Regions from separate parts of the Neobacillus sp. 204 genome, predicted to be linked through region 1. Evidence: riboswitches for the same ligand, from Rfam matches in the RefSeq annotation. Region 1 holds a riboswitch; each other region holds the start of a gene.
What was found. Region 1 has a riboswitch for thiamine pyrophosphate ahead of tenI (thiazole tautomerase TenI). Riboswitches for the same ligand answer to the same signal wherever they lie in the genome.
Positions count from the first base shown of each region.

Region 2: linked by a shared signal. The riboswitch ahead of thiC (phosphomethylpyrimidine synthase ThiC) and the one ahead of tenI (thiazole tautomerase TenI) in region 1 are both predicted to bind thiamine pyrophosphate.
Region 3: linked by a shared signal. The riboswitch ahead of thiM (hydroxyethylthiazole kinase) and the one ahead of tenI (thiazole tautomerase TenI) in region 1 are both predicted to bind thiamine pyrophosphate.

Region 1 covers NZ_JBJORY010000014.1:78,772-84,645, forward strand. Annotated here, with positions in the region: gene thiO (glycine oxidase ThiO) at 1-714, opposite strand, end outside; gene tenI (thiazole tautomerase TenI) at 683-1,327, opposite strand; TPP riboswitch at 1,456-1,564, opposite strand; gene ACJ004_RS24225 (hypothetical protein) at 1,775-2,164, opposite strand; gene ACJ004_RS24230 (MMPL family transporter) at 2,560-5,643, opposite strand; gene ACJ004_RS24235 (TetR/AcrR family transcriptional regulator C-terminal domain-containing protein) at 5,784-5,874, opposite strand, start outside.
Region 2 covers NZ_JBJORY010000010.1:143,833-149,706, forward strand. Annotated here, with positions in the region: gene ACJ004_RS20735 (amino acid ABC transporter ATP-binding protein) at 1-420, shown strand, start outside; gene ACJ004_RS20740 (GNAT family N-acetyltransferase) at 1,266-2,048, shown strand; gene ACJ004_RS20745 (small acid-soluble spore protein H) at 2,285-2,464, opposite strand; TPP riboswitch at 2,711-2,824, shown strand; gene thiC (phosphomethylpyrimidine synthase ThiC) at 2,994-4,769, shown strand; gene ACJ004_RS20755 (SRPBCC family protein) at 5,053-5,487, opposite strand; gene ACJ004_RS20760 (SRPBCC domain-containing protein) at 5,509-5,874, opposite strand, start outside.
Region 3 covers NZ_JBJORY010000005.1:58,817-64,690, forward strand. Annotated here, with positions in the region: gene tenA (thiaminase II) at 1-258, opposite strand, end outside; gene ACJ004_RS11675 (acetylornithine deacetylase) at 263-1,546, opposite strand; gene thiW (energy coupling factor transporter S component ThiW) at 1,573-2,085, opposite strand; gene thiE (thiamine phosphate synthase) at 2,082-2,741, opposite strand; gene thiD (bifunctional hydroxymethylpyrimidine kinase/phosphomethylpyrimidine kinase) at 2,741-3,556, opposite strand; gene thiM (hydroxyethylthiazole kinase) at 3,572-4,387, opposite strand; TPP riboswitch at 4,470-4,579, opposite strand; gene dcuS (DcuS/MalK family sensor histidine kinase) at 4,673-5,874, opposite strand, start outside.

The DNA of each region.
Region 1 (5,874 bases):
AAAGCATTCCCCTTTTACAGGATACACGTGAATGTCCAGCCCCGATTCACGCATTAACTTCGCCGCCCAAGCCCCGGTGGCAACGACAACCTGTTCACTATGGATGACGCCAGTAGTGGTTTTTAACCCTTTAACCTGACCGTTTTCAAAGATAAAAGAAAGGACCTCGGTATTTTCACGTATTTCTGCTCCAAAATAAACAGCCGCTTTTGCAAGCGCTTGTGCTAATTTTGCTGGCTGGACATGCCCATCGTTGGGAAGATACATCCCTCCAGCTACACTGGGTGATAGAGACGGTTCCATTTCTTGTAATTCCTTTGCATCAAGCCAGTTTATCTTTGGATCCCACTTCCGTTGATAGGCAACCTGTTTTTTTACTTCTACTGCTATTTCTTCCGTTTCTGCAATTTTTACCATTCCCTTATTCACATACTCGATATCAATTCCAGTATATTCATATAACTCCCTTGAGAGAGCAGAAAACATCGCCTGACTTTTTAAAGCCAGCTGGAATAAGGGACCATCTTCTTCAATTTCTGCTTGAGCTGCCAGCATTCCGGCAGCCGCACTTGATGCTTGGGATGCCAACCGGTCCTTCTCAATTATAATTACTTTTCTTCCCATTTTTGATAGCTGATAGGCAATAGAGGCTCCGATAATTCCTCCTCCGATTATGGCAACATCAAATGATTCTTCCATTGTATCCATCTCCATTTTTTAATACATTGAGGTAAGCTTTTACTGCTGATAATGGGTCTAGTGCTTCTAAAACCCCTGACATGACAGCGATACCCTTCGCTCCTGCGTGGAGTACCTGGCCCGTATTCTCAGGTGTTATGCCGCCAATTGCAATAACCGGAATGGCTAGTTGTGTAAGCCTTGTCAATTCGTTAAGCCCTTTGGGAGTCATACCTGGTTTTGATTGTGAAGGGAAGACATGGCCGTATAGCACGTAATCAGTACCATTCTCTTTTGCTTGTTGTCCTTCTTCATAGGAGTGAATCGAACTCCCTACCCTAAGCTGCGGAAAATTTTCTTTTATAATAGCAGCATCTAAACTATGAAAGGCTAATTGAACACCTCCAGCCTTTGTAACTAAGGCAACATCCGCTCGATCATTAATAATAACCTTTGATAATGGCAGGTTTGCCGCACTTAAAAGTTCAACGGCTTGAAAAAGTTCCCTTGCTGTTTTTTGTTTTTCTCGTAAGTGAATCGCGGTTACATATGGGTGAATATCCATGACAATTTCACGTAGCTGCTCGATCGGCATTTTACCATTGGAGATAATATGTAACTCTTTAACACTAGTTAAAATACAAGTCACTCCTTTAAGAAGATTCCGCTCAGCTATGGAATAAAATAGAAAACAAAAAACCACTTCCTTTGGTTCAGAAAGTGGTTTGAAAATTTGAAATAGAAATTTCTTAGATAAGAAGTTTCTTCTGTTCTCAAATATCCTAGTTTCCACTTCCCTACGCTGGTATAACCCAGATCAGGTTCATAGAGTCCCGAAGTATCACTTCAATCTCAGCCTTTTAAAAAGGCACCTCTAGCGGATTTGCTTCACTTATTAAATCGTAAAAAATACACTACATGGATAATATTAACACCTCGATTAGAAATGTCAAATAATTTCTTTATACATACACTTCATTTGTTCTGTGCCCTTATTTTTTTTTGATAAATTATTATTTTACTATGGTTAGTTTTTGGCCAATATAGATTGGTTGATTAGGATCGAGGTTGTTGGCTGGGACCTTTAATCTGGCACTTAACTTAGAATTTCTTTTGCTTTTTCCTTCATTTCCTTGAATCGTTCATTTAAAAATTGGGGGATCGTGTCGTCGGCGGTAAAATGCAAAACGATGGCTTTTATTTCACGTCTACTGAATTTGCCATGGTCATGAATTTTATATCCCCTGCCGTTAAGTTTAAACCTTATCATAAAACTGTCAGCTTTCTTATTTTCCCTCGGATAAACTTGAACAAAATTAAGAACTGCCTCTTGGCATGTACAATCTGGATTCATACAATATGAGTCAGCAACCAAAAATAACTTCCCAATATAAACAAAGTTGAAATAATCATTGTCTTGATTGGGGAAAACCTCTGAATAACAAACAGAGATGCCTTTAGCAATCTTATTTAGCACAGCATGCATAATACCGCTCCTTTTTTAATAATTCTAATTTAATTGGGAACACTCCCATTTATTCTAGGTATTAAATACAATTATTCGCTTCAGCATTTAACAGGAAAAATATTATAAGACGACACGATAGTGGATTCAAATTGATGAAAATTACAGGGGAAGATTGCAGATTTAATAGGATGGAATCTAAATTTCAAAAATATTAATTTACTTATATCATTATCGTTTTGGTATTTTCTACCTCCCTTCCGGTAAAATTATATCACACTACTTTTCATAATATTTTTGTCTATTCAAAAGGTTTTCTACAATTATGTGAACACTCCATTAATATCTAAATAGAAAACAAAAAAACCACTTCCTATGGTTCAGAAAGTGGTTGGAAATTTGAAATTAAGTTCTTCTTATATTACTTTTTCCTCGAAGTTTAATTTATCTTCCTTTTTTCTAGAAAATAAATTTGCAAGGGTATCTGGAAGGGCAATCATCGCTGGCAAAAAGACAGGAAGCAGCACAAAGCAAAGCAAGACCAGTCCTATAATGACAGCTATGGCCAATTCAGATAAAAGTACCAACCCAGAAGGCATAAGTGTGGCAAAAGTGCCTCCTAGTATGAAAACTGCAGCAATAATTACACCGCCTATATGTCTTGAAGCCAACACGATTGCCTCTTTTGGCAACATATGAGGGTATTCCTTAAAGCGCATCATCAGAAATATACTATAGTCTACTCCCAAGGCTACTATAATGATAAAGGAGAAGAATGGAACGAAGGAAGAAATTCCTTCATATCCCTGCAAATCTATGAAAATATAGTTTATGATGAACATCGCTGCATAGTATGCTCCTACAAGGGATGCAGTTATGAAAACTGGTGTCCAGAAAGATCTTATTACAAAGAACAGCACAAGCAATACTCCTATGATGACTATAGTTGTCGTTCTATTTAGATCTCGGCTCAATATATCATTCATATCTTTTGTTGTAGCACTTGGACCTGATGTGCCACTATTAGCATCGGAAAGAACTGTCCCTTTAAGCCCACTAGACACTGTTGCATTAATTTTATCTACCGTACTTAATGCATCTTCTGAATAAGGATCTGCTTCTAAAACAACTATCATCTTTGTAATTTTTCGATCATTGGACAAGAACGTATCTAATGATTTTTTAAAGTTCTTATCCAGCAATGCTTCTTTTGGAATGAAGAATGTTTTATTTCCTTTATATTGGGTTAAGAATCCATTTGTTTGCCCAAGTCCATCAGAGATTTGCTTTAACCCGCCGTTTACATCCGATAGATTTTGTCCAAAGACACTGAATCCATTAAGCCCGTCTGCAAGCTGCTGCTGACCTGATTTCATCTGGCCAAGTCCATCGGAAACACTATTCATATTCGTTACAATTGTTCCTATTCCAGTCGTTGCTTTACCAAGGCCCTCTTCGAGTTTTTTCAAGCCATCTCCCATTTGGGATAAACCGCTGCTCATGGCTGTTAGATTTTTATTTGCTTCAGCAAAACCTGCAGTTACAGCATTATAATTATCATTTAATGCTTTTATTCCTTCAGGTGTAATAGGAGCTAACGAAGAAGATAACTGATCCATTGTTTGCATTAATGCCTGGTAATTTGGGTCACTATCAGAATTGGCATAGCTGCTCCCTAAAGCTGTCATCATTGATTGCATTTGAGAGAGTGCACTTTTCATCCCAAGAAGAGCCTGTGCCGCATCTTGGTAGTGGGTACCCATCTCTGAGTATCCAGCCTGCATTTTTCCATAATTATCAGCTAACAGTGAGACTCCACTGCTCACCTTTGAGAGATTCGTTGCTATGGCAGTTATGCCATTGCTAATCGTTTCCGAATTGCTTGAGCCATTATCAATACCAGCTTGGATTTGCTTTAATCCATTGGTTAAGGCATTCAAACCTTCCTGTAGCTTTGAAGTACCATCTACCATTTGGCTGACCTGAGAAAAATCCGCTGATCCTAATTTTTCTTGTGCCAGCTTCAATCCATCATTTATTTGATCCACACCATTTTGCGTTTTTGAAATACCGTCAGTTACGGACCCCATTTGACTGACGACGTAAAAACCATCAATTTGCTTACCCTGAGGTTGTGTAACCGAAGAAACCTGCTTAACTCCCTTAATACTCTTGAGTCTTTCAGTTAAATTATCAATTACAGCAAGAGATTCATTATTATTTAAAGTTTTACTATTTTCAATTACAACAGTAGCAGGCATTGCCTGGCCTTTGCCAAAATGGTCCGCAACTAAGTTAATGCCTTTAGTAGAGGGATATTTATTTCCAAGTTCTCCAATGGTATCAAAGTTGAGCTTTTCCTGATGTAAAAACACCATTGGTCCCAAAATCAAAAGGATAACGGCCACTGTTATAAGTGGATACTTTGTTGCAAAGGAGGATGTTTTACCCCAAAACTTGTTTTCTTTATGACCCGATACATTTTTGGATGGCCAGAAGAGTTTTTTTCCTAATACTTTCATGATGAAAGGTGTTAAGGTCAAAATTTCAAGCAATAGTATGGTTACACCTATTACAACCACAACACCTGATTTATAAATTGGTGATTCGGCAAAAACGAGAGCAAGGAAAGCAATAAATACAGTGAGTATACTATAAGCAATCGTTTTACCTGCTGTTTTATAGGTGTTTACAATTGATTCATCTATTGAGTGGCCGTGAGATAGTTCCTCCCTAAACCGATTAAACAGAAGAATGTTGTAATCAGTGCCTATACCAAAAAGAATAAGTACCAAGAGCATCTGAGTAAGACTAGTAATTGGAAATCCAGCTTTATCAATTAATTGTGCGGCAATTCCCATAGACACAAGATAGGAAAAGGCTACAGCCACTAAGGATACCAAAGGTGTTACTACAGATCTAAATGTAATTATAAGTACGGCTAAAATAAAAATAACGGTCAAAGCAGCACTCTTTTCAACTCCTGCAAGAGACGCCTTCAGGTAATCGTTATTGATAAAATCTTCCCCGCTAAGATAGTATTCAACAGGTATATTACTGAGTTTGCTTTCAAGTTCTTTTTTAATATCATCTACTTCTCTGTCCTTTTTATCGAGCTTAAAGCTTACCATAAGAGTTGTGCCATCTTTAGAAACTAAAGAACTTTTTGCATCGGGCATAGCAAAAGGATCTATCATTTCTGTAATACCCAGTTCTTTGCTGCTATCGCTAATTTTCCTTACCCCATCACCGATTTTATTCATTTCTTCTTGAGAAATTTTATTTTTATCGTAGAAAACAATAAGATTGTTTATACCCTTTGTGGTATCCATCTTTTTTAAGATATTATCAGCGATTACTGAGGGGCTGTCATTATTCGCTCCTTGCTGCCCTTTTTGTCGCAGTATTGCATTGATGTCCGGCTGAATGGCTGTGAGCAATATAGTTGCAATCAGCCATATTGCAAATATAGCCCAACGGCCTTTTATGATTGATCTCACCTTACTGTTTCCTCCTTATAGATGTTTATTTTCCCTGTTGGTCTTCTTACACTAGACACTATAGCAAGGGATAAGGAAGGGTTCAAAAAGCAAAGTGGAACGAGTGTATTAAAATAATACATTAAGTGTAATTTGTATTATTAGAACATAACCTGATTGAAGATTTCGAACAACTCCTCTTTCTGGTATTGATATTCTTTACTAATCCAATTCTGTAAAATGGTCATAAAT
Region 2 (5,874 bases), on a different contig from region 1:
CCTATAAAAATTCGCGGTACTGAGAAATCAGAAGCCGAAAAAATAGCGCTAGAACTGCTTAATAAAGTGGGACTAATAGAAAAAGCTAGTAGCTATCCAGGCGAATTATCCGGAGGACAGAAACAGCGGGTTGCGATTGCAAGGGCACTTGCAATGAATCCAAAAATTATGTTATTTGACGAGCCAACTTCCGCACTTGACCCTGAAATGGTAGGAGATGTTTTAGAGGTAATGAAACAGCTGGCTAAAGAAGGTATGACCATGGTAGTTGTTACACATGAAATGGGCTTTGCCAGGGAAGTGGGGGACCGAGTGATCTTTATGGACGGCGGTTATATTGTCGAAGAAAATGAACCGAATGCATTGTTCGGTAACCCGCAGCACGAACGGACCAAAGCTTTCTTAAGTAAAGTGTTATAGATTTTATTTTTCGATTTTATTCCCCATTAAAAAAGAGCACCTGTCTTAGGCACTCATTGAGTATTATTCTAAACCAAGATTGAATTGTATAAATAATATTGCACATTAATTAATTTTGAATAAAAAATCACTCTTGCTTACATCATATTAATGGTGTCGAAAAACACTAAACCTTAAAATATTTAAGTATCTGAAAAAGCTATCCACACCATTGGGTAGTTTTTTCATTTGAAACAATTATTTTAGGGTAAAAGTTTAATTAATTTCTCACCATGTATCCCCCAAAAAAGAGGAATAAGGAGTACTTCCCTAAAAGTAAACAATAAAATTATTAGTATTCCCTACAAAGTAAGAATGTGGAAGTTATAAAGGTAAATCCTAATATTAACTAGTACCTAAGATTTAGAATGAATTACATCTGGGGATGATATTTACAACCTAAAACAACTTCCAAAATGATTATCATAAAATAACTAATTAATTATTTTGCTAGATAATCAGAATAAAACAAGGGATACTGTTATTTTGTCAGTATCCCTTGTTTATAACATCGGTATTTTCTCTTTAAATTTCCGCCAGATCATTTGTTTGATTGGGGGATTTTCTCTTATTCAGGAAGTAAAAACTTAGTCACTAAAATATTCCGCTTCTATCCTTCTATCCTACAAATAATCTACTCCTAGTTTAATTATGAAAAAATTGGGGTTTAATTTTAATCCCCTTTGATTCCCTATTATCAAATAGGGAACTAGTTCCTAGTCGATCTTTTGGATTATTCCTTTATTTTGATGTATTGTAGATAAATAGGAGATTTTTAGGTTTTATTTTTCAAGGGGGGAATTGACTTGATTAGAAAGCTTACGGACCAAGATCATCATCAGGTTCTCGCTTTTTTAAGTGAGGAACCATCTATTAATCTATTTATTATTGGGGATATTGAGGCCTTCGGTTATTCTTCTGAATCACAAGAACTTTGGGCCGAGTTTGACGAACAGGACATGATTAAAGCCGTCCTACTTCGATTCCATCAATCTTTTATTCCTTATGCAAAAGGAGAATTCGATACGAGTGGTTTTGTATCGATTATGAAAAACTACAGCCAGCCCATTCTCCTCTCCGGAAAATCAGATATTGTAGCGAAATTTGAAGTTTATGATGAGCTACATCTTGGTAAGAAGCAAGTGACTTATTTTGCTGAATGCAGTACCGCTGAATGCCTATCCCCCAATGATGTCGCCTATAAAAAGGCTAGTATCGATGATGTCGATCAAATCATAGGACTCCGCCATTCCATTGAGGAATTCTCCGTAAGAAGTGACGCCCGGGACGTATTAGTACAATCAATGGAGGCTCATACATCAAGAACCTACTTTACAGAGGACAATGGTGTCATGACTGCTTGTGCCTCAACCGCAGCGGAAAATTCAATGTCGGCAATGATTGTAGGTGTCTGCACTAGGAAGGAATATCGCCGGCAAGGTCTCGCCACTTCTATTATGCAAAAGGTTGTTCAAGATGTCCTAAATGAAGGGAAAACCCTTTGCCTATTTTATGACAACCCTGAAGCTGGCAGAATTTATAAACGACTCGGCTTTAAGGATATTGGCATGTGGACCATGCATCGCTGATTTGTAGATGAATGTTTGTTTTTGCAAACTTCATTATCTGCATACATTATTAACGACCGGGCTCGCTTCTTCTTGGCAAGCTCGGTCGCTTAGACGCTCTATTGGCGACCCTTCTCACTTCTTTTTGCGGAGTTCGGTCGATTAAACGCTTTAAATCTTTATTAAAGAAAATAACCGAATGTGTTTACATACGGCTATTTTCAAAAACAATGTTTTAATAAAAGCAAGCTGACGAATCACTGTTCTATTAGGTTTGATACAGAAACACTTTGTTTATTGTTTGGTTCTTCAAGAGGATGGATTGTGGCTGTACCGTTATTTTGGTCTACATGCTCAATATAAATCTGTGTTCCATTATACTTTACATTAGCCATAGCTGGTGAACTAGCAATTTCCTGTGCTCTTTGTGCATCCATGTTCATGACCTCCTTTTAGTAAATAACAATTAAAGTATTTGTTCAGAATTCCTTGTTTATACCCTTGTTTAAAAAAAAGAGAAGCCTTCATTTTGGACTGTCCGATAGGTTTGTAAACAAAATGAAAAGTACACTAATTGAAAAAACTACAAAAATATTTTTTTAAATATTTTCACTTATTTCTTTTATTTTTCTAAAACCTATGTTATTTTTTAAAAGTAAACAACATATTTTATACTGTTTCAATAGTTCTACTAGGGGGGTCCGATAGCTCGGACTGAGAGAAGAATGCGTTAAATTCTTTGACCCTTTGAACCTGATCTGGATTATACCAGCGTAGGGAAGTAGTTTCAAAGGCGTACTAATTATTTTTCTGCGCCACTACTTTTTGACGAAAAATCAGGTTCTGTGTAAACAGAGCCTTTTTTTATTGTCTTTCATTTATAAGTCTGCCCCTGAGGTGCTTGTAATGGAACTTATGCAGTAACTCCTAGATCGCAAAATCTACTATTTATTAGGAGGAAGTTACATGCAAAATCAAACTGAAGTGAACATTGAGTTAAAATCGCAATTTACAGGAAGTAAAAAAGTGTATATCGAAGGATCAAGGTCTGATATTAGGGTTCCAATGAGAGAAATTCAGCTGGGGCGCACCGTAACATCATTTGGTGAAGAAGACAATGCCCCTGTTCGCGTATATGATACGAGCGGTCTATATACAGATTCCAATTATCATGTCGATATCAGAAAGGGACTTCCGCAGATCCGCAAGAAATGGATTCTCGAGCGTAATGATGTTGAGGCCTATCAGGGAAGAGAAATAAAACCTAAAGATAACGGATATCTCGAAGATGATGAACGAGCGAATCTCGAATGGTTTCCAAACATTAATAAAAGACCTCTTCGTGCAAAAGCAGGGCAAACGGTCACGCAAATGCATTACGCCAAAAAAGGCATAATCACCCCTGAAATGGAGTTCATAGCGATTCGAGAAAATGCCGATCCTGAGTTTGTTCGTAGTGAGGTTGCCAATGGGAGAGCGATTATTCCGGCAAATATAAATCACCCGGAAGCCGAACCTATGATCATTGGCCGAAATTTTCATGTCAAAATTAATGCAAACATTGGCAACTCAGCGGTCACTTCATCAATAGAGCAAGAGGTTGAAAAAATGACATGGGCGACCCGTTGGGGGGCAGATAACATCATGGATCTATCAACCGGAAAGAATATACATACAACTAGGGAATGGATCATCCGTAACTCACCAGTTCCAGTTGGTACAGTGCCAATATATCAAGCACTCGAAAAGGTAAATGGAGTAGCCGAAAATTTAACCTGGGAGGTTTACCGGGATACATTGATAGAACAGGCCGAACAAGGGGTCGATTATTTTACCATCCACGCTGGCGTCCTGCTGCGGTATATTCCGATGACGGCAAAACGGACAACAGGGATTGTCTCCCGCGGCGGCTCAATTATGGCACAGTGGTGCTTGGCCCACCACCAAGAAAGTTTCCTTTATACCCACTTTGAAGAAATTTGTGAAATTTTGAAGCACTATGACATTTCTGTTTCACTTGGAGATGGTTTACGTCCTGGAAGCATAGCCGATGCGAATGATGAAGCGCAATTTGCAGAACTGGAAACGTTAGGTGAATTAACGCAGATCGCCTGGCAGCATGATGTCCAAGTGATGATTGAAGGCCCTGGCCATGTACCAATGCATCTAATTAAAGAAAATGTTGATAAGCAAATGGAAATCTGTAAAGAAGCTCCATTCTATACCTTAGGACCATTAACAACCGATATTGCTCCAGGATATGATCATATTACTTCTGCAATTGGTGCTGCGATGATCGGCTGGTTCGGAACAGCCATGCTTTGCTATGTGACACCAAAAGAACATCTTGGTTTACCGAATAAAGAGGATGTCCGCGATGGTGTTATTGCTTATAAAATTGCTGCTCATGCTGCTGATTTAGCCAAGGGCCACCCGGATGCACAAATAAGGGATAATGCTTTATCAAAAGCTCGTTTTGAATTTAGATGGGAAGACCAATTTAATTTATCATTGGATCCAGAACGTGCAAGGGAGTACCATGATGAAACACTTCCTGCTGAGGGAGCAAAAACGGCTCATTTTTGTTCCATGTGCGGCCCGAAATTTTGTTCCATGCGAATTTCCCATGACATTCGGGGGATGGCAAAAGAGGGGACCAATAGCGTGGAATTAGCGATTGATGAAGAAATGAAGAAAAAAGCGGAGGAATTTGTCACTGATGGATCAAGAATTTATCGATAATAATGACTCCGATAACATAAAAAGATTAAAGGAAGAAATAGTTGTTTTGCAACAAAAGATCCATCACTTAAATGGGAAAATTCATTCCATTCAGTGTGGCTGTAAGCATATATTTTTGGAAACCCCAGGTATGAGGAAATGTCAAAAGTGTAGTTTAACCGAAAGTACGTATTATTAGAGCCTATGAACCCATCCGGAATTTGTCAGATTCCGGATGGGTTCACTTTTTTCTCCATGTTTAGTCGCCCATTTGCGGCGTTTTCTTTTTGGGCTCCTGTCTTTTTTAGGATTCAAGAATTTCCCTTATATTTTTTAAATCTTTCCTGTTTGCTCGTTTCATCATGGGGGCCATAAACGGGGCAAAGACTTTTGAAAAACCAGTTGGATTCCCTTTGTTCCTTAAGGTCATTCGGGTGTGATGACTGTCTATAGCTTCCCAGGTATAGATCGTCTCCATTGGAAACGGTCCCTGTGCGGTTTTCATCACTAGCTTATTTTCTGGAATATATTCTGTTATTTCATAAATATAGGCAAGTTCTCTCCCAAGAAATTGTGCTTTAAAGGCAACTCTAGAACCCAACTTCAATGGTTTTTTCGTTTGCCATTCCACCGATTGAATATTTACATACCATTCTGGGGCATTGTCTGGATTCGTCGCATACTTTGCAACCTGATCCACAGGGCAGTCGATAATTATTTCAGTAAAAACATCTACCAATATGATTAACCTCCACTACCTTCAACTTTTAAGACTTATTTTTTCTACATAATTTTTAAGTAACGTGCCGAGTAAATATTTCCATCCTTCAGTATGTGATGGTTCCCAGTCCTCTTGAAGGATTCCTGAAGCAGTATGAGAAAGTTGCAGCAAAGTAGCCCCGTCTTTTTCTACTAATCGGTACGTATAAGAACTATTTACCGCTCCTTGCATCCCTAAGTGACCATGGAGACGAATTTCTTCTGGTGCATTCACATAATAAACGTTCCCCCAGACAGCCCCTTCATTTTCACGCCATCTTTCAATGAATTGCCCGCCCGGAACAGGCTCAAACGTAAAGTGAGATGGTACCCCTTTTGGAGCGATACGAAATTCCCACCAGTCCCC
Region 3 (5,874 bases), on a different contig from region 1:
ATGCAGGTCCATTTCTCCGTGCAATGTCTCATCCAAAAGCTTCGCAAATGCGGCCATCGTCTCCAAGTCGCTTGCTTTAACCGCTCCTATAGCAAAGAGCTTGGAGTAATCAATTAAAAACACATAGTCCTGTTTCATATAGCGGATAAATGATTCGACCGGCAGGTCTCCTATGCCCATCCCGATAACAAATGGATGTTGATGGGTTTTCTCCCAAATATCACTTACTTTTTCAAAAAGTCTTTGGGTAAATCTCATGTCACTACTGCTCCTTCCTCGTGTTGCACCATTCAGCGATAAATACTGCTAAAACTTTTGTAAAGTCTAATATTTGACTGACTTCCACTTTCTCATTCACAGCATGGGCATCTTCCAATTTCCCTGGTCCAAAAATGGCTGTTGGAATACCCGCTCTTCCCAGCCAGCCGGCATCTGTAACGGTCGTGGACATCCCCACTGTTGGCTTGTACGTTAACAATTTTTCAAAGGAGTTGGCTAAAGTCTTCGTTCCAGGATGTTCAGAGTCAATTTCCAATGAAGGGAAAATTTCACCACGGTCGACAATCATGGATTTACCACCCCAAACAAATTGCGGTTGATTCTCACGAAGCCATGGGTCTGCTGCTGCAACTGCCCCAATATGCTCTTCAATTTCCCTGATGACCTCTTCATACTCTTCATCTGGATAAAAATGAACGGTAACCCATAGTGCACAGCGATCAGCCACGAATGCTGCATGCCGCCCTCCCTCAATTACCGCAGGATTAATCGTATTTGTGCCGGGAGGAAATCCTTCATAGCTCTTCGTAATCGCCCAGTGCCGCTCTAAGTCTTGAAGCCCAGAAATAATTTTCATCATTTTCTCAATCGCGCTGGCCCCTTGAACACCACCACCTGCATGGATCATTTTCCGCCGGATGCCATCATGATAAGTTTCAGGACTTTGAATGGTTATCCATCCGGTTATGACCCCGCCTTGTCCTTGGATATGTAAATCACTGGTATCAACCACTACCGCATAGTCAGCAGTATAACCTCTTTCCGTACATGCAAGTGTTCCGGCTTCCCCAACCTCTTCGCCAATAACCGATTGAAATTGGAGATCGCCTTGAAGCGTGATACCTAGTTCTTTTAAAATCTTAATCGCGAGGAGTGAAGCGGCGATACCCCCCTTCATATCAGCAACACCACGCCCATAAATATAACCATCCTTAAAATAGGCTGAAAATGGAGACTCTGTCCACGATGAATGATCGCCCACTTCGGCCACATCCACATGACCATTTACGATTAAACTATTAAAATCCTGTGGAGATTCTCCTGGTAAAACACCAACGACATTTGGATCTCCAGGATAGACATCCCACTTATCGGTATGAAATCCCAAGTCTTCTAAATATCTTTGGATAAAATCCTGAACCTCGTTTGTATTCCTTGCCGGAGGACTTACTGTTGGGAATGCTATCAGCGCGGTCAACAATTCCATTAATTCCGCTTCTCTCGCTTCAACTTCTTGTGAGATTTTATCATGCTGATCCTCTTTCATTTGTTCACACCCTTACTATCCCAAGTTTAATTCCTGATCGTTGTATCATTTTCAGTGACAATCAATACTTTTTTCTTTGAAAAAACGGTTAAAAGAATGAAGCCAAGAAGCGCTCCTGCAAACGAGCTAAAAATAAATAAAGGAATAAATCCAAACATGGTCGCTTTTTGGCCAAGTATAAGTGTTGCGATTGGATAGGAAAGGAGTGCACCAAGGATTCCTGTCCCGATTACTTCTCCGATAAACGCAAGATATAGTTTTCTAGTTTTCCAGAATAATAGCGAGGCAAGCAATGCTCCGACCATACTGCCCGGAAAAGCAAAAAGCGAACCTGTTCCCATCAGATTTCTTAACAGGGAAACTCCGAAGGCCTGGGCAACCGCATAGTATGGTCCCAACAAAACAGCTGATAAGACGTTCATAAAATGCTGGATCGGAAAGACCTTTGTAAATCCAATCGGAATATAAAATAGGTTGCTTGAAATGGTCCCAATCGCAATCATCATCGCTGTTAACGTTAGTTTATGGGTTTTTTTCACGATTCCACCGCTCCTTTAAAAATGACGCTATTTCTTAAAGCTTTCGCTGCTTCTAGCGGTGATTCTGCCTGGCTTATTGCTGTAATCACAGAAACCCCATCTGCACCTGCATCTATAATAGATCGAGCATTTTCAATCGTAATCCCGCCGATTCCGACGATCGGCATCTCACAGCCATCTTTTCGTAGTTCTTCAATCAGGGTCGTTCCGCGAGAAGGCTTGGCGTCTGCCTTTGTATTTGTTGGAAAAACAGGTCCAATCCCGAAATAACTTGCTCCATCTCGGACCGCCGCCATGGCTTCTTCCGGTGAATGGACGGAGACCCCAAGGATTTTGTTCGCTCCGATTCTCTCCCGTACCGTTTGTACCGATTCATCTTCTTGCCCGATATGAACACCATCCGCATCAATGGCGATAGCCAACTCGATATCATCATTCACAAGGAAAGGAATTTGATGGTTTCTGCAAATGGACTGGAGTTCTTTAGCCAATGCATATTTTTCAGCACCCGTTAAGGCACCCTCCCCTTTTTCGCGAAATTGAAAAAGAGTAATCCCACCCGAAATTGCCTCTTTTAATACCTCAGCAGGTGCCTTTAAACAGTTGGCGCTGCCCATAATAAAATAAACACGTAAAGCCGCGCGTAAATCAATCATTACCGCTCCATCTCCTTACCACGTTTTCTGTTTCCATACGCCCAATGGTTGGTTGGACCATGTCCTTGACCAATCTCCAATTGATCCTCAATGGCTGCCTGAATAAAATCCTTCGCTTTACAAACTGCTTCATAAACAGATAATCCTTTTGCCAGTTCAGCGGTTAGCACGGCGGAAAAAGTACAACCTGTTCCATGAGTATTCTTTGTCTGGATTCGTGGACTTGTAAAGGTGTAGAATTCCTTCCCATCAAACAACAAATCTGTTGAAACGGACTCGTCTTCATCATGACCGCCTTTGATGACGACATTCTTTACCCCATACTCATTCAGTCTTTTAGCAGCTTCTTTTTTATCTTCATTGGTTTGAATTACCAGACCGGTAAGCACTTCTGCCTCCGGAATATTTGGTGTAATCACCTTGGAACGTGGCAATAAGTATGTTTTCATGGCAGAAATAGCTTCCATTTGCAACAAGGAAGCACCACCTTTGGCAATCATAACAGGATCGACTACCACATTCTCCCATTCAAAAATTCTTACTTGGGCTGCGACAGCCTCGATGATTTTTGCATTGAACAACATTCCTGTTTTCACTGCATCCGCACCCATATCCGTGCCAATCGCTTCGATCTGCTTAACAACTGCCTCAGCTGACATTGGATAGACAGCATGAACCCCTAATGTATTTTGTGCAGTTACTGCGGTTAAGGCCGACATCCCAAAAACTTCTAATTCCTGAAACGTCTTTATGTCGGCTTGAATTCCAGCACCGCCGCCGCTATCGGAACCTGCGATCGTTAATGCTTTTTTCATTTAAAGTACCCCCTCTTATCGATCCACCTTTTTAAAAGAAGCATGTATATTTATGTCTTCTGTCGAAACCTTAGACAATTGGTTTAAAAATTCGATTTGGAAACTTCCCGGTCCCTGTTCAGCTGTTTGAGCCGCAGCCTTTTCAGCCGCAACCCCATAGGATGTTAATGCCGCTACCGAAGCTTGAAGCAAATCACTTTCTACTCCTGCAAAGGCACCAATCACAGATGTTAGCAGGCAACCCATTCCAGTCACCTTTGTCATGATTGGGTGGCCATTGCTAACCAGATAGGTGGTTTCGCCATCCGTTACAACATCCTCTTTTCCCGTGATGATGACGACGCAATTTAATGTTTGTGCTGCTTTTACTGCAAGGGAAATGATATCACCATTTGCTGATGCACCTGCATCGACGCCCTTAATTTCCCATTTCTCGCCTAATACATTAGCAACTTCAGCTGAGTTTCCCCGAATCACTGAAACGTTCACCTCGTTCATGATTCTTTGTGCTGTTTCAGTTCGGTAACGGGTAGCCCCAGCACCCACCGGATCTAAAATAACGGGAACGCTGGATTCATTGGCTGCTTTTCCGGCAATGATCATCGAATCTACTGTTTGCGGGTTTAACGTACCAATATTCAAAACTAATGCACTAGCTATTTTTGCCATATCTGCAACTTCCTCGGCAGCATAGGCCATAACAGGCGAGGCACCCAAAGCAAGCAAACCATTTGCGGTAAAATTCGTTACCACAACATTGGTGATATTATGAACAAGCGGATTGACCTTCCTTACTTTTTCCAACGTTTCATGCAAACCGATAATTTCCATTTCAATCTCTCCATTTCTATTAATACATAAAAAAAACCAGATCCATAAACGGACCTGGTTAGTTAGTCAGAGAAAAAATAATACCTTCACATGGCTACTTTCCTACGCTGGGATTACCCAGATCAGGTCCGAAGGGTTAAAAACTTGATCGTTTTCTCTCAGCCTGATTACAGGGCACCCCTAGTAGATCTAATACTTTATTAAATTAAGTAAGTAAATAATAACGCTATGGAACTATAATGTAAAGAAAATAGTTTTAATAGATATTAAGTTAACATAATATTATTATTGTTTACTTTTATAAGGGATCGTAACAATAAATGTTGCCCCTTTTTCTTTTTGAGAATGTATTTCTAACTGTCCTGATAATTTTTCCAGGCTTTGCTGTACTAAAAATAATCCAATCCCCCGATTTTCACCCTTGGTAGAATACCCTTTCACACATAAGCTATTGATGATATCCTCATCAATCCCTTGTCCTGTATCATGAACCTCCAACACGAGGATTTCATCAAAATAATCCAATCTTAAGGTCACTTTTTTAATCGGATAGTCTGCAACTGCATCCAGTGCATTATCGATTAAATTCCCAAGGATCGTGACCACCTCGTGAGTGGTTCCACGCTGGATTGGTTCGGGTAAAGATCCTTCCCCTTCAATGATAAATTCACAGCCTTTTTCCCTTGCAAAGCTAAGCTTTCCTAAAATAAAACCTGCTAACACGGGGTCTTTAAAACGACTGACAACAAATTCTACCTCTGATTGTTGGTGGTCAACTATTTTAGAAATGTATGACGAGACCGTTTGATAGTCCTTCATATGGATTAAACCTGAAATGACATGTAGTTTGTTCATGAATTCATGTGACTGGGTACGCAGTGCCTCTGCATATAACTTTACACCGGTTAATTGTTCAGCCAATTCTTTGATTTCGGTTTTTTCCCGGAAAGTAGCAATCGCACCGACAATCTTCCCTTTCACAATCACAGGGACTCGATTGGTTACAATGGTAATATGATTAATCTCTTGTTCCTGATATAACTGTGATTCCCCCGCTTCTAGGACGGTAGAAAGTTTGGAATTTGGCATGTAATCGTCCACTTTTTTTCCTAAAAAGGGTCCGTCGATTCCCGCAATTTGAAGAAGTCTAACCCCTTCATTATTAACGAGTGTGGTTACCCCATCTTGGTCAACCGCCAAGATCCCTTCCTTAGTCGATTGCAGCATCGCACTTCGTTCTTCCAACAGTTTTGCTATTTCACTTGGCTCAAGACCAAAAAGAATGGCTTTGATTTTTCTTGCCAGAAACAGAGCTCCTAAAACCCCAACTAAAATACCAACACCGACTCCGATCAAAATAATCCTTCTGCTTTGTTCGATTGCCTGATTGACTTTTTCTAAAGAGATCCCCACGGCTACGGCCCCTATTTGTTTATTCTTTTCATCAAAAACAGGGACAAACGAGCGTAAAGATATTCCTAATGTTC